2 regions of the Weissella sp. ESL1139 genome follow, and region 1 is predicted to be linked to the other one. Evidence: a T-box and tRNA genes for the amino acid it is inferred to sense, from the RefSeq annotation. Region 1 holds a T-box; the other holds one or more tRNA genes.
What was found. A T-box is a leader RNA that pairs with one kind of tRNA and senses whether it is charged. The one in region 1 lies ahead of ACSYSF_RS06260 (valine--tRNA ligase), so its partner is inferred to be a tRNA-Val.
Positions count from the first base shown of each region.

Region 2: it has a tRNA-Val gene. The T-box ahead of ACSYSF_RS06260 (valine--tRNA ligase) is inferred to sense a tRNA for this amino acid. The anticodon was not compared.

Region 1 is NZ_CP196375.1:1,270,541-1,276,494, forward strand. Features, by position in the region: gene ACSYSF_RS06255 (bifunctional folylpolyglutamate synthase/dihydrofolate synthase) at 1-1,287, opposite strand, end outside; gene ACSYSF_RS06260 (valine--tRNA ligase) at 1,454-4,120, opposite strand; T-box leader at 4,197-4,408, opposite strand; gene ACSYSF_RS06265 (LysE/ArgO family amino acid transporter) at 4,455-5,072, opposite strand; gene trhA (PAQR family membrane homeostasis protein TrhA) at 5,190-5,846, shown strand; gene ACSYSF_RS06275 (hypothetical protein) at 5,909-5,954, opposite strand, start outside.
Region 2 is NZ_CP196375.1:1,026,170-1,032,123, forward strand. Features, by position in the region: gene ACSYSF_RS04960 (DHH family phosphoesterase) at 1-700, opposite strand, end outside; gene dinB (DNA polymerase IV) at 809-1,924, opposite strand; gene yajC (preprotein translocase subunit YajC) at 2,042-2,401, opposite strand; gene tgt (tRNA guanosine(34) transglycosylase Tgt) at 2,439-3,584, opposite strand; tRNA gene ACSYSF_RS04980 (tRNA-Val) at 3,769-3,841, opposite strand; rRNA gene rrf (5S ribosomal RNA) at 3,847-3,963, opposite strand; rRNA gene ACSYSF_RS04990 (23S ribosomal RNA) at 4,039-5,954, opposite strand, start outside.

The DNA.
Region 1 (5,954 bases):
AGATACAAAATATAATGAACCCGTCAATAAAATAACATCATCTTCATCCATATTAGTTTGTACTTGTGCCAAACCACTTTGCCAATTTTCATGAACTGTCACAACCTGGTTTGTTACCTGAGCCGCAGCTTGCGTTGGTTGGATTGGTTGGCGATTATTTGGACCCTGAAAACCGACCACGTGCAAATCAACATTAGGTAAAGCCGTTAGTAATTGTAACATTTGCGGGTAGTTTTTATCTTGTAAGGCGCCAAATAATACATGTACTATCTGTTTGCTAAATCGCTTATTCAACGTATCAACCAACGCCTTAACACCTGGTTCATTATGAGCACCGTCCAAAATAATGGTTGGTGTTTCATTAACCTTCTCAAAACGAACTGGCCAAGTAACATTTTGCAAAGCTTGTGCAACTTGTGCTGGTTTTAATGAAATACTGAAATAATCACAAACGATTTGTGCCGTTTGTAAAGCAACTGTTGCATTATCAATTTGATATGCACCCATTAAATCAACATAGACATGTTCATAATTGATTGTACCAGAAACTGAAAATGTTTCACCCCAGGTCTGATTTGTCGTTAAAACAGTTGGTAAAAATTGCTCACCTAAACGATAAATAGGCGCTCCCATGGCATTAGCAACCACATCAATAACATTATTTGCTGCTTTTGGTAAGCGACCAACAACAACCGGGCGCTGCTTTTGAATAATGCCAGCCTTTTGTGTGGCAATTTTTGGTATGGTATCTCCCAAAACTTTCATATGATCTAAACCAACTGTCGTAATAACTGACACAATTTTATCGGGAATAATTGTGGTTGAATCCCATGTACCACCAACACCAACTTCTAACACCACTACATCTACTGGATGTTTAGCAAAATACATAAACATTAACACTGTCAATGTTTCAAACTCGGTTAAGCCACTTGGCATCTCATTATCCAATTTATCAATAATTGGTGCTAATTCTTGTACTAATGACAATAAGTCGTCATCACTAATATTCCCTTGATCATCTTGAATACGCTCATTAAAACGTAAAATATAAGGCGAAGTAAACAAGCCCACGCGTAAGCCGCTTGCTCGTAGTAATTGCGCAACCATTTTACTAGTTGATCCCTTACCATTCGTACCAGTAATATGAACATATTTTGATTGACGTTCCGGATGATCCAAAATTGTTAAAATTTTATGCAAACGATCAAACGTTGGCGTCTTAGTCCATTTATGTCGTCCATGAATATACGCAATTGCTTCTGCTGTTGTTGTTATTTCAGTCATGCTAATCCTCATTTTTATCCCACTGTAAACAAAAGCGCCGACTACAAAGTAGACGGCGCTCCTGTATGTGTAATTTACTGCATTGTAACGACGAACAGCTTAAATTCGTTATTCACAATATAATTCATTATACACGTTGATATTTATTATCGCAAGTAATTTTCACTTATGCTTTAGCATCTTTTAGTTGTGCTAAACGGTCTTGCGTTACTTGTAACTTCTTTTCCCAATCAGCTAACTTCTCACGCTCACTAGCAACGACTGATTCAGGTGCGTTGTTAACAAACTTTTCATTACCTAACTTACCATTTGCGCGTTTCACTTCGCCTTGGAACTTCTTGATTTCATCTTGCAAACGTGCAATTTCATCATCTAAATCAATTAGTTCAGCCAAAGGTACATAAATTTCGGCACCAGTAATAAGTTGTGTCATTGCCAAGTCAGGGGCATCGATATCAGCCGCGATTTGCAAATCCTTAGGCTTAACAAAGCGGTTGATGTAGTCAGCATTTTCTTTGAAAATACGTTGCAAATTCTCATCGTCTGTCTTAATCAAAACATCGATTGCTGTTGACATTGGTGCATTTGCATCAGTACGGATAGTACGAACAGCCTTAATTAGATCAATCAAACTATTGAAATCAACTTCAGCAGCTTCATCATTTAATTCGTCATGAACAACTGGATAAGCCGCCGTAACAATCGTTTCACCTTCATGTGGCATTTCTTGCCAAATAGCTTCAGTCACAAATGGCATGATTGGGTGTAGTAAACGCAATGTATTATCCAATACGTAAGCTAAGATAGCTTGTACTGTCTTTTGAGCTGCTTGGTCATCCCCATTCAAAGTTTCCTTTGTCATTTCAATATACCAATCAGCAAAATCGTTCCAAATAAAGTTATACAATGTACGGCCAGCTTCACCGAACTCAAACTTATCGAAGTTCTTTGTCACTGAAGCAATTGTCTTGTTCAAACGTGACAAAATCCACTTATCAGCTAGCGAGAACTTGCTACGATCTGCTGGCAACTCAGCCTTGGTATCATCAGCAAGATTCATTAGTACATAACGTGATGCATTCCAAATCTTATTAATAAAGTTCCAAGCTGAATCCATCTTAGTATATGAGAAACGCACGTCTTGACCTGGTGTTGAACCAGTAGCTAAGAACCAGCGCAATGCATCAGCACCATATTGCTCAATGACATCCATCGGGTCAATACCATTACCCAATGACTTTGACATCTTGCGACCTTGCTCATCACGAATCAAACCGTGAATCAACACATTCTTAAATGGACGACGACCAGTAAACTCCTTTGATTGGAACATCATACGAGCAACCCAGAAGAAAATAATGTCATATCCTGTAACTAACGTATCAGTTGGGAAGTAACGCTTAAAGTCTTCTGCATCAACATCTGGCCAACCCATTGTTGAAAATGGCCACAAAGCTGATGAGAACCAAGTATCAAGTACATCTGAATCTTGCTCCCAGTTTTCAATATCTTCTGGAGCTTCCATACCAACGTACATTTCACCAGTTTCTTTATGATACCAAGCTGGGATTTGATGTCCCCACCACAATTGACGTGAAATAACCCAGTCATGAATATCATCCATCCAACGCGTAAAGGTACCTTCAAAACGTGGTGGATAGAAATCAACCCGGTCATCTGACTTTTGCATTGCTAAAGCTTGCTCAGCCAAAGGCTTCATCTTAACAAACCATTGCGTTGAAAGACGTGATTCAACCTGAACACCTGTTCGTTCTGAATGACCCACAGCGTGCACAATTGGTTCAACTGATAGCATCCAGCCACCAGCTTCCAAATCAGCAACCATTGCTTTGCGTGCATCAAAGCGATCCATACCAGCATACTTACCAGCACGTTCATTCATTGAAGCATCTTCATTCATGGTGTTAATACGTTCCAAATTATGACGATTACCAACACCAAAGTCATTAGGATCATGAGCTGGCGTAATTTTAACCATTCCAGAACCAAACTCTGGATCAACGTATTCATCAGCAACAATTGGCACTTCACGGTTAACCAATGGTACCAAAACCTTTTGACCCACCAAAGCCTTATAACGCTCATCTGATGGGTGCACAGCAACAGCAACATCCCCAAACATAGTTTCGGGACGTGTTGTCGCAATTTCAATATAGTGCTTACCTTCATAAGTCGTATCAGGATCTACGAATGGATATTGCACGTGATAAAAGGCCCCTTCATCATCTTGGTGGATAACTTCAATATCAGACAAAGCAGTCCGGGCTTTTGGATCCCAGTTGATAATGTACTCACCACGGTAAATCAAACCTTTTTCATACAAAGTTACGAATACCTTGCGGACAGCTTCTGACAAGCCATCATCCAAAGTAAAGCGCTCACGATCGTAATCTAATGAAAGACCTAGCTTACCCCACTGTGACTTAATCGTTGCTGCATATTCATTTTTCCAATCCCAAACTTGATCAACAAACTTTTCACGACCTAAATCATAACGTGAAATGCCATCTTTGGCTAAACGTTGCTCAACTTTAGCTTGTGTTGCAATACCAGCATGATCCATACCTGGTAACCATAACGTATCAAACCCTTGCATACGCTTTTGGCGAATAATCATATCTTGTAACGTTGTGTCCCAAGCATGACCCAAATGCAACTTTCCAGTAACATTTGGAGGTGGAATAACAATTGAATAAGGACGTGCCTTTTTATTACCTGATGGCTTAAAACGTTTCTCTTGTACCCACTTATCGTAACGACCTGCTTCAACAGCAGATGGGTTGTACTTACCGGGCATATCAATTTCTCGCATAACCTTAACTCCTTATTTTTTCTGCTCTAAACTCATTTGGGCCCATTAAAAAAGCCCCGACCATGCATCATTGCATGATCAGGGCGAAATCATCGCGGTACCACCTGAAATTAGAGTTTCATTCTCTATCTCATTATGACTTAACGCGTCATCACGTTATCAATTACTCAATATTCATCGATAAAGCCCATTAGCTACCTTCCAAGTGAGGTTATCAAAATCTTACACCAAAATGATTTTGTCGCTGTCCATAACACATACTTGTACTCTCTAATGCATTGCTATGAACGTAATTTTACAATGTTAGGGCATAAAAATCAAGATTGATTATTGCTTAAATCAATTCAATAATTGCGTGTATCAATAAATAAGCACCATAAATGAGCACAATCAATCCAGATATAATATTAACCCAGATAAGAACTTTTCTAGGCAACCGCTCTTTCAGTATATTCATCACAATGGTAATTGTATTAAACCAAATAAACGTTGCCATCACGACACCAATAATAAATGGCCAAATTTGATTTGACGCTAAAGTACCTCTTAAAGCCCCTAATAATAAACTACCATCAATTAATGCTTGTGGATTTGCCCAAGAAACAACAAAGGCCGAAACAAAGGCTTTTGTAGCTGGTAAATTATTAGCTTTAGTATTTAACTGGACATTATTTGCACCACGTAAAATTCCCCAACCAATCCAAACAACCAAGGCACCACCAACTAACATTACAATCAACCTTAGCCAACTAGCCGAATTGATAATTGCGCCCATGCCAAAAAAGGCGGATAGAGAAAATAAAGAATCAGCAATCCACACAAATAAAACGTAGACTAGTGATCGTTTAAATGAATTGGTTAACGCATTATTAAAGACATACAAATTTTGCATACCAATTGGGGCTACAAACGCAAAGCCAATCATCATTCCCTTTATTAACGTTGCTACCATAATTCCTTCTCCTTTGTTTTATTAACCACTACATATAGTTTACAAAACTAGATTAATTGGTTATTATAAACATAATCTATTAAATAAAAAATTTTAGCCACCAATACGGAGGTGCCTATGCCGACTTTAACTACTAAAAATCGTCGTTATCTCATTACATATGAAACTTTAAATGCCGTTACGCATGGTCTTGGCGTGGTTGCTGCAATTGCAGGTGCAACTATCCTACTAATTAATAGTATCCGCCATGGATTTTCTGCTTTTACAATTGTCGCCTTATCTATTTATGTCGCTTCAATTATCAGCTTTTTACTTGCATCAACTTTATTTCACGCGCTAATCTTTACCAAAGCAGGCAAAGTCTTTCAATTTTTAGACCACTCCGGCATTTACTTAGTCATTCTAGGTAGCTATACCCCATATACATGGCTCTTTTTAAAACCGGAAGTTGGTTGGCCAATTTGGTTAACGATTCTTTTATGTACAATTCTCGGTCTTGTCTATGATACCTTTTTTGTCGGACGCTGGCCATGGGTTTCCGTCATTATCTACGTTTTCATGGGATGGTTTATTGTTGCCGCAATGCCGGCTCTCCATCATACATTATCAACGTCATCATTTTACTTACTACTAGCTGGTGGTATTACTTACACTGTTGGTGCTTTGTTATACCTGATGCCAAAACTACCACTAAATCATGTTTACTGGCATTTGTTTGTACTGGGTGGTGCGACATTGATGTATCTATCTGTATATGGCATGTTATTCCATTAAAAAAGCACGAGTCAACAAGGATGCATTTTAAGTCCCTGCTGACTCGTGTTTTATTTTTTAATTTATTTATTTTTTACAATACCCGTTTTCACCCATTGATTAAAGTCA
Region 2 (5,954 bases), 240 kb from region 1:
CAAAGTCACCTAAATCAAAATGTTCAACGATTTCATTAGTTAAAATAATGTAGTTAAACCCATATTTGGTTGTTGTCATATGTTCATAGACATATCCTGAGGCTTTAGCTGCCGGCAACGAAATTGTATCCATTTTTTGATTGATTGCAACCCAATCAAATTTAAACTTCATCAATTCTGCAACAATTTGCATCGTTCCAGAACTGGTACCATATAAGAATCGTCCTGTATCGCCAACAATACCTGCATATAGGTAAGCAGCACCTTTGTTAGAAAGCTTTAATTCATCAGCGAATTCTTGATAGAATGCAAAAATCATTGCAGACGTTGAAGAAGCTTCTTCAATAACCCATGTGTAATCACCATAAGGTTCATCATTTGGGTGGTGATCAATTTTCACCAATACTTTACCATAATCAAAACGACGATCATCAACACGTGGTGAGTTAGCTGTATCAGTCACAATAACTAACGCATCGTCGTATAGACTGTCTGGTATTTTATCCATTTTGCCCATCCAGTTCATACTTGGAACCGGCTTACCGACAACATGAACTTCTTTTTCAGGAAATGATGTTTTAATTAATTCTGCTAATCCAAATTGTGAGCCAAATGCATCTGGGTCAGGACGTTGGTGACGGTGGATAATAATGGTTTGCGCAGCTTTTATTTGCGCTAAAATTGCAGTTTGCGCTGTCATATATAAATCTCTATTCTTTTTAAAAGTTTGTATTAATTTCACATTAGTATTAATGATAAATATGAAACGGCAATATATGTAAGTATATCAGAAAAATTGCATATCTTGCTACTGATATATGTCTAATACGATGTTCTCAAATGATAATGTGGCCAAATTAGTCATTGTTAAACCCAATAAACGAATTGGTTTTTGATAACCGCCAAGTTCTTCAAAAATATTTTGTGCGACTTCATAAATTTCATGAGCATCATTAGCAAAAAAATCAACATTAGTCTCACGTCTCGTTTCCGTTTTAAAATCATTATCTCGCAATTTTAAGACTAAAGTTTTGCCATGAAGACTGGTCTTCACTAATGTATCAGTCAATTGCTGTGATAAATCTTTTAATTCATCTAAAACAGCCTGTTCGTTATCTAAAAACGGTCCATAGGTACGCTCTTTCCCTAACGACTTTCGCTCTCTTTGCCAGACAACCGGTCGATCGTCAATACCACGAATACGTTCATAAAAAATATAACCACTTTTACCAAAGAGATTTGCTAAATCACTCTGTGATGTATTATACAAGTCTTGACCAGTATTTATGCCTAATTCGCGCATATGTTCAGCCGTTTTTTTACCAACACCTCGAATATCTTCAATTGGTAGTACATCTAAAAATGCTCTAATATCATTTTCATTTACGACTGTAAAACCACTGGGTTTATTATGCTCAGAGGCTAATTTAGCCAAAAATTTATTAAACGATACCCCTACTGAACTTGTCAGACTTAGTTCTTCATAAATCACTTGTTGTATTTCATGTGCCAAAGCGACCGACTTTTGATGATTCGTACTCATTTCGGTAATATCCAAATACGCCTCATCAAAAGCAATCGGTTCAATCTTCTTCGTATAACGTTTAAAAATCTGATGTAATTGATGCGAAACAGCTCGATACTTTTGGAAATTTGGTGTCACAAAAACCCCTTCAGGAGCTAATTTCAACGCTTCAGCAGCACTCATTGCAGAATGTATGCCTAATTTTCGAGCTACATAATTTGCAGTCGCGACAACACCACGACCACCTGTTTGACGTGGATCTCGTGCTAAGATTAGTGGCACTGTGCGATAAGTTGGGTTATCGCGCATTTCTATTTGCGCATAAAATGCATCCATATCAATATGTAAAATTCGCCGATTAGTATTTAAATGTATTGGCATTTCCAATAAATCTGTCATTGGGTACCTCACTTTTTTAACTTATCAATCTAAATTTTTATTTAAAAAAACTTTAGGAAGCAAACTATCTAACACTAGTTTACTTCCTAAAGTCTCTAATTCATATCATTAATGACATTATTTTTCATCATTGTCTGATGTATTTTCTTCAATTGCTTCTTGCTTTGGCTCTTCTTCTTTAGGTGCATCCTCAGTTGTTACAGGTGCTGCAGTGTTAGCACTTTCTTTAACAACTTGGCGAATAGCAGATAACTCAAATACCAAAATAATTCCTTCAGCATCCAACTCAAATGTACGAGCTTCTTTGTTCACTGAAGAAACTTTACCGTGTAATCCACCAATTGTCACAATATCTGCACCAGGTTGTACGTTGTTAATCATTGCTTGGCGCTTCTTTTGTGCCTTTTGTTGTGGACGAATCATAATAAAGTACATTGCAGCGATAAAAACAATTAAAATTAAAATATTTGCATTCATAATAAATTTTACTCCTTAAATATAATACATAGTCTGACTAGAATAAGCGGGCATTTGGTTTAAAATAGCCATACTTACTTAGTGTTTCTTCACGGAACTCTAATAAACGATCTTCTGCGATTGCTTGCCGCATATCTTCCATTAACTTTAATAAGTAACGTAAATTGTGTACTGACGCAATTGTTTGTCCATACAGTTCATTAGTCTTAAATAAGTGATGGAGATAAGCTTTTGTGAAATGCTGTGACCCATAATCTTCAGTTTCTGAATCAATCAAAGAAAAATCATCCTTATATTTTGCATTCTTAATAACCACACGACCATTCGATGTCAGTAGCGTTCCTTTACGACCGATACGTGTTGGTAACACACAATCGAACATATCAATACCTCGAATCGAAGCATCAATCAAAGAATCTGGCGCTGCAACCCCCATTAAATAACGTGGTTTATTTTCTGGTAAAAACGGTACAGTGAAATCTAACACACGATTCATTTCTTTTTTAGACTCACCAACTGATAAACCACCAATGGCATAACCAGGCAAATCTAGAGAAACTAAGTCTTGAGCAGACTGCTTTCTCAATTCATGAAAACCAGCACCCTGAACTATTCCAAATAATGCTTGATCATCTGGTCGCTTGTGCGCACGTTGTGCACGATCGGCCCAACGAGATGTGCGTTCAACAGATTTCTTCACATAATCATATGTTTCAAAATATGGAATTGCTTCATCTAGTTGCATCATAACATCTGAACCCAGATTGTTCTGAATACGCATAGCCACTTCTGGTGACAAAAACATCTTATCACCATTTAGGTGGTTTCTAAAGGTAACACCCTCTTCAGTAATGCTGTTATGATCCGATAATGACCATACCTGAAAACCACCAGAGTCAGTTAAGATAGGTCCGTCCCAATTCATAAATTTATGAAGACCACCTGCCTGTGCAATTAATTCATCACCAGGTCTTAACCACAAATGATATGTATTTGACAAGATAAATTGTGAGTTAATCTCTTTTAATTCACGTGGTGATACACCTTTAACGGTTGCTTGTGTACCAACAGGCATAAACATTGGTGTCATTACTTCTCCATGAGGAGTCGTAATTTTACCCAACCGTGCACCAGTATGTTTTTCGACATGAAGTAATTCATACTTCACCGGATAATCCGACATATCATATATCCTTTCGTTTATTAGTTTAAAATTGATAAGCACTATTATCATAAGTAAACTAGTATCCATTATATCAGAAACAGTAGATTCGTACTGTTCAAATTTTAAATATCAGTGTAAAGGAAAGAGGCCACCTAATAAGGCAACCTCTTCATTTTACAATTTGATTTAAAACATCTCTAAATGGACGTTACAGGGATCGAACCTGTGACCCCCTGCTTGTAAGGCAGGTGCTCTCCCAGCTGAGCTAAACGTCCATGTTGCATCGCGACGTCCTATCCTCGCAGGAGGCGATCCTCCAACTACTTTTGGCGCTACTGAGCTTAACTGCTGTGTTCGGTATGGGAACAGGTGTGACCTCAGTGCCATCATCACGACACGTATTTATTGAGTGAACTTAGTTCTCTCAAAACTGAATCATAATTAAATTTTCTTGCCTTACACCACTTGCTACTTGGTTAAGTCCTCGAACCATTAGTACTAGTCCGCTCCATACGTCACCGTACTACCACTTCTAGCCTATCTACCTTATCATCTATAAGGGGTCTTACTTCATTACTGAATGGGAAATCTCATCTCGAGGCGAGTTTCACACTTAGATGCTTTCAGCGTTTACCTCATCCGTACATAGCTACTCAGCGATGCTCCTGGCGGAACAACTGATACACCAGTGGTACGTCCACCCCGGTCCTCTCGTACTAAGGGCAGCTCCTCTCAAATTTCCTACGCCCGCGACGGATAGGGACCGAACTGTCTCACGACGTTCTGAACCCAGCTCGCGTACCGCTTTAATGGGCGAACAGCCCAACCCTTGGGACCGACTACAGCCCCAGGATGCGATGAGCCGACATCGAGGTGCCAAACCTCCCCGTCGATGTGGACTCTTGGGGGAGATAAGCCTGTTATCCCCAGGGTAGCTTTTGTCCGTTGAGCGATGGCCCTTCCATGCGGAACCACCGGATCACTAAGCCCTACTTTCGTACCTGCTCGACTGGTAAGTCTCACAGTCAAGCTCCCTTGTGCCTTTACACTCTGCGAATGATTTCCAACCATTCTGAGGGAACCTTTGGGCGCCTCCGTTACTCTTTGGGAGGCGACCGCCCCAGTCAAACTGCCTGCCAGACACTGTCTTCCACCACGCTTAGTGGTGTGAGTTAGAGTGTTCATACAACGAGGGTAGTATCCCACGTGTGCCTCCATCGAAACTAGCGTCCCGATTTCTACGGCTCCTACCTATGCTGTACAAGCTGCACAAACACTCAATATCAAGCTACAGTAAAGCTCCATGGGGTCTTTCCGTCCTGTCGCGGGTAACCCGCATCTTCACGGGTCTTTAAATTTCACCGAGTCTCTCGTTGAGACAGCGCCCAGATCGTTACGCCTTTCGTGCGGGTCGGAACTTACCCGACAAGGAATTTCGCTACCTTAGGACCGTTATAGTTACGGCCGCCGTTTACTGGGGCTTCAATTCGTACCTTCGCCGAAGCTAAGCACTCCTTTTAACCTTCCAGCACCGGGCAGGCGTCAGCCCCTATACGTCATCTTACGATTTTGCAGAAACCTGTGTTTTTGATAAACAGTCGCCTGGGCCTATTCACTGCGGCTCAGCTTGCGCTGAGCACCCCTTCTCCCGAAGTTACGGGGTCATTTTGCCGAGTTCCTTAACGAGAGTTCACTCGCTCACCTTAGGATGCTCTCCTCGACTACCTGTGTCGGTTTGCGGTACGGGCAGGTAAACACTAACTAGAAGCTTTTCTCGGCAGCGTGACATCACAGACTTCCCTACTTTATTTCGGTCCTCATCACAACTTGTCCTATAAGAAGCAAGCATTTAACTCACCTCAAGACTTATTGCTTGACCCAGCATTTCCAATCGCTGGGATCTGTTAGCCTTCTGCGTCCCTCCATTGTTCAAACATGTTCACCTGGTACAGGAATCTCAACCTATTAGCCATCGACTACGCCTTTCGGCCTCGCCTTAGGTCCCGACTAACCCTGGGAGGACGAGCCTTCCCCAGGAAACCTTAGTCATACGGTGGACAGGATTCTCACCTGTCTTTCGCTACTCATACCGGCATTCTCACTTCTAAGCGCTCCACCAGTCCTCACGGTCTGACTTCACTGCCGTTAGAACGCTCTCCTATCGCGCCACTTACGTGGCACCCGTAGTTTCGGTGGTGTGTTTAGCCCCGGTACATTTTCGGCGCAGAATCACTCGACTAGTGAGCTATTACGCACTCTTTAAATGGTGGCTGCTTCTGAGCCAACATCCTAGTTGTCTATGCAACTTCACATCCTTTTCCACTTAACACACACTTAGGGACCTTAACTGACGATCTGGGCTGTTCCCCTTTCGACAATGGATCTTAT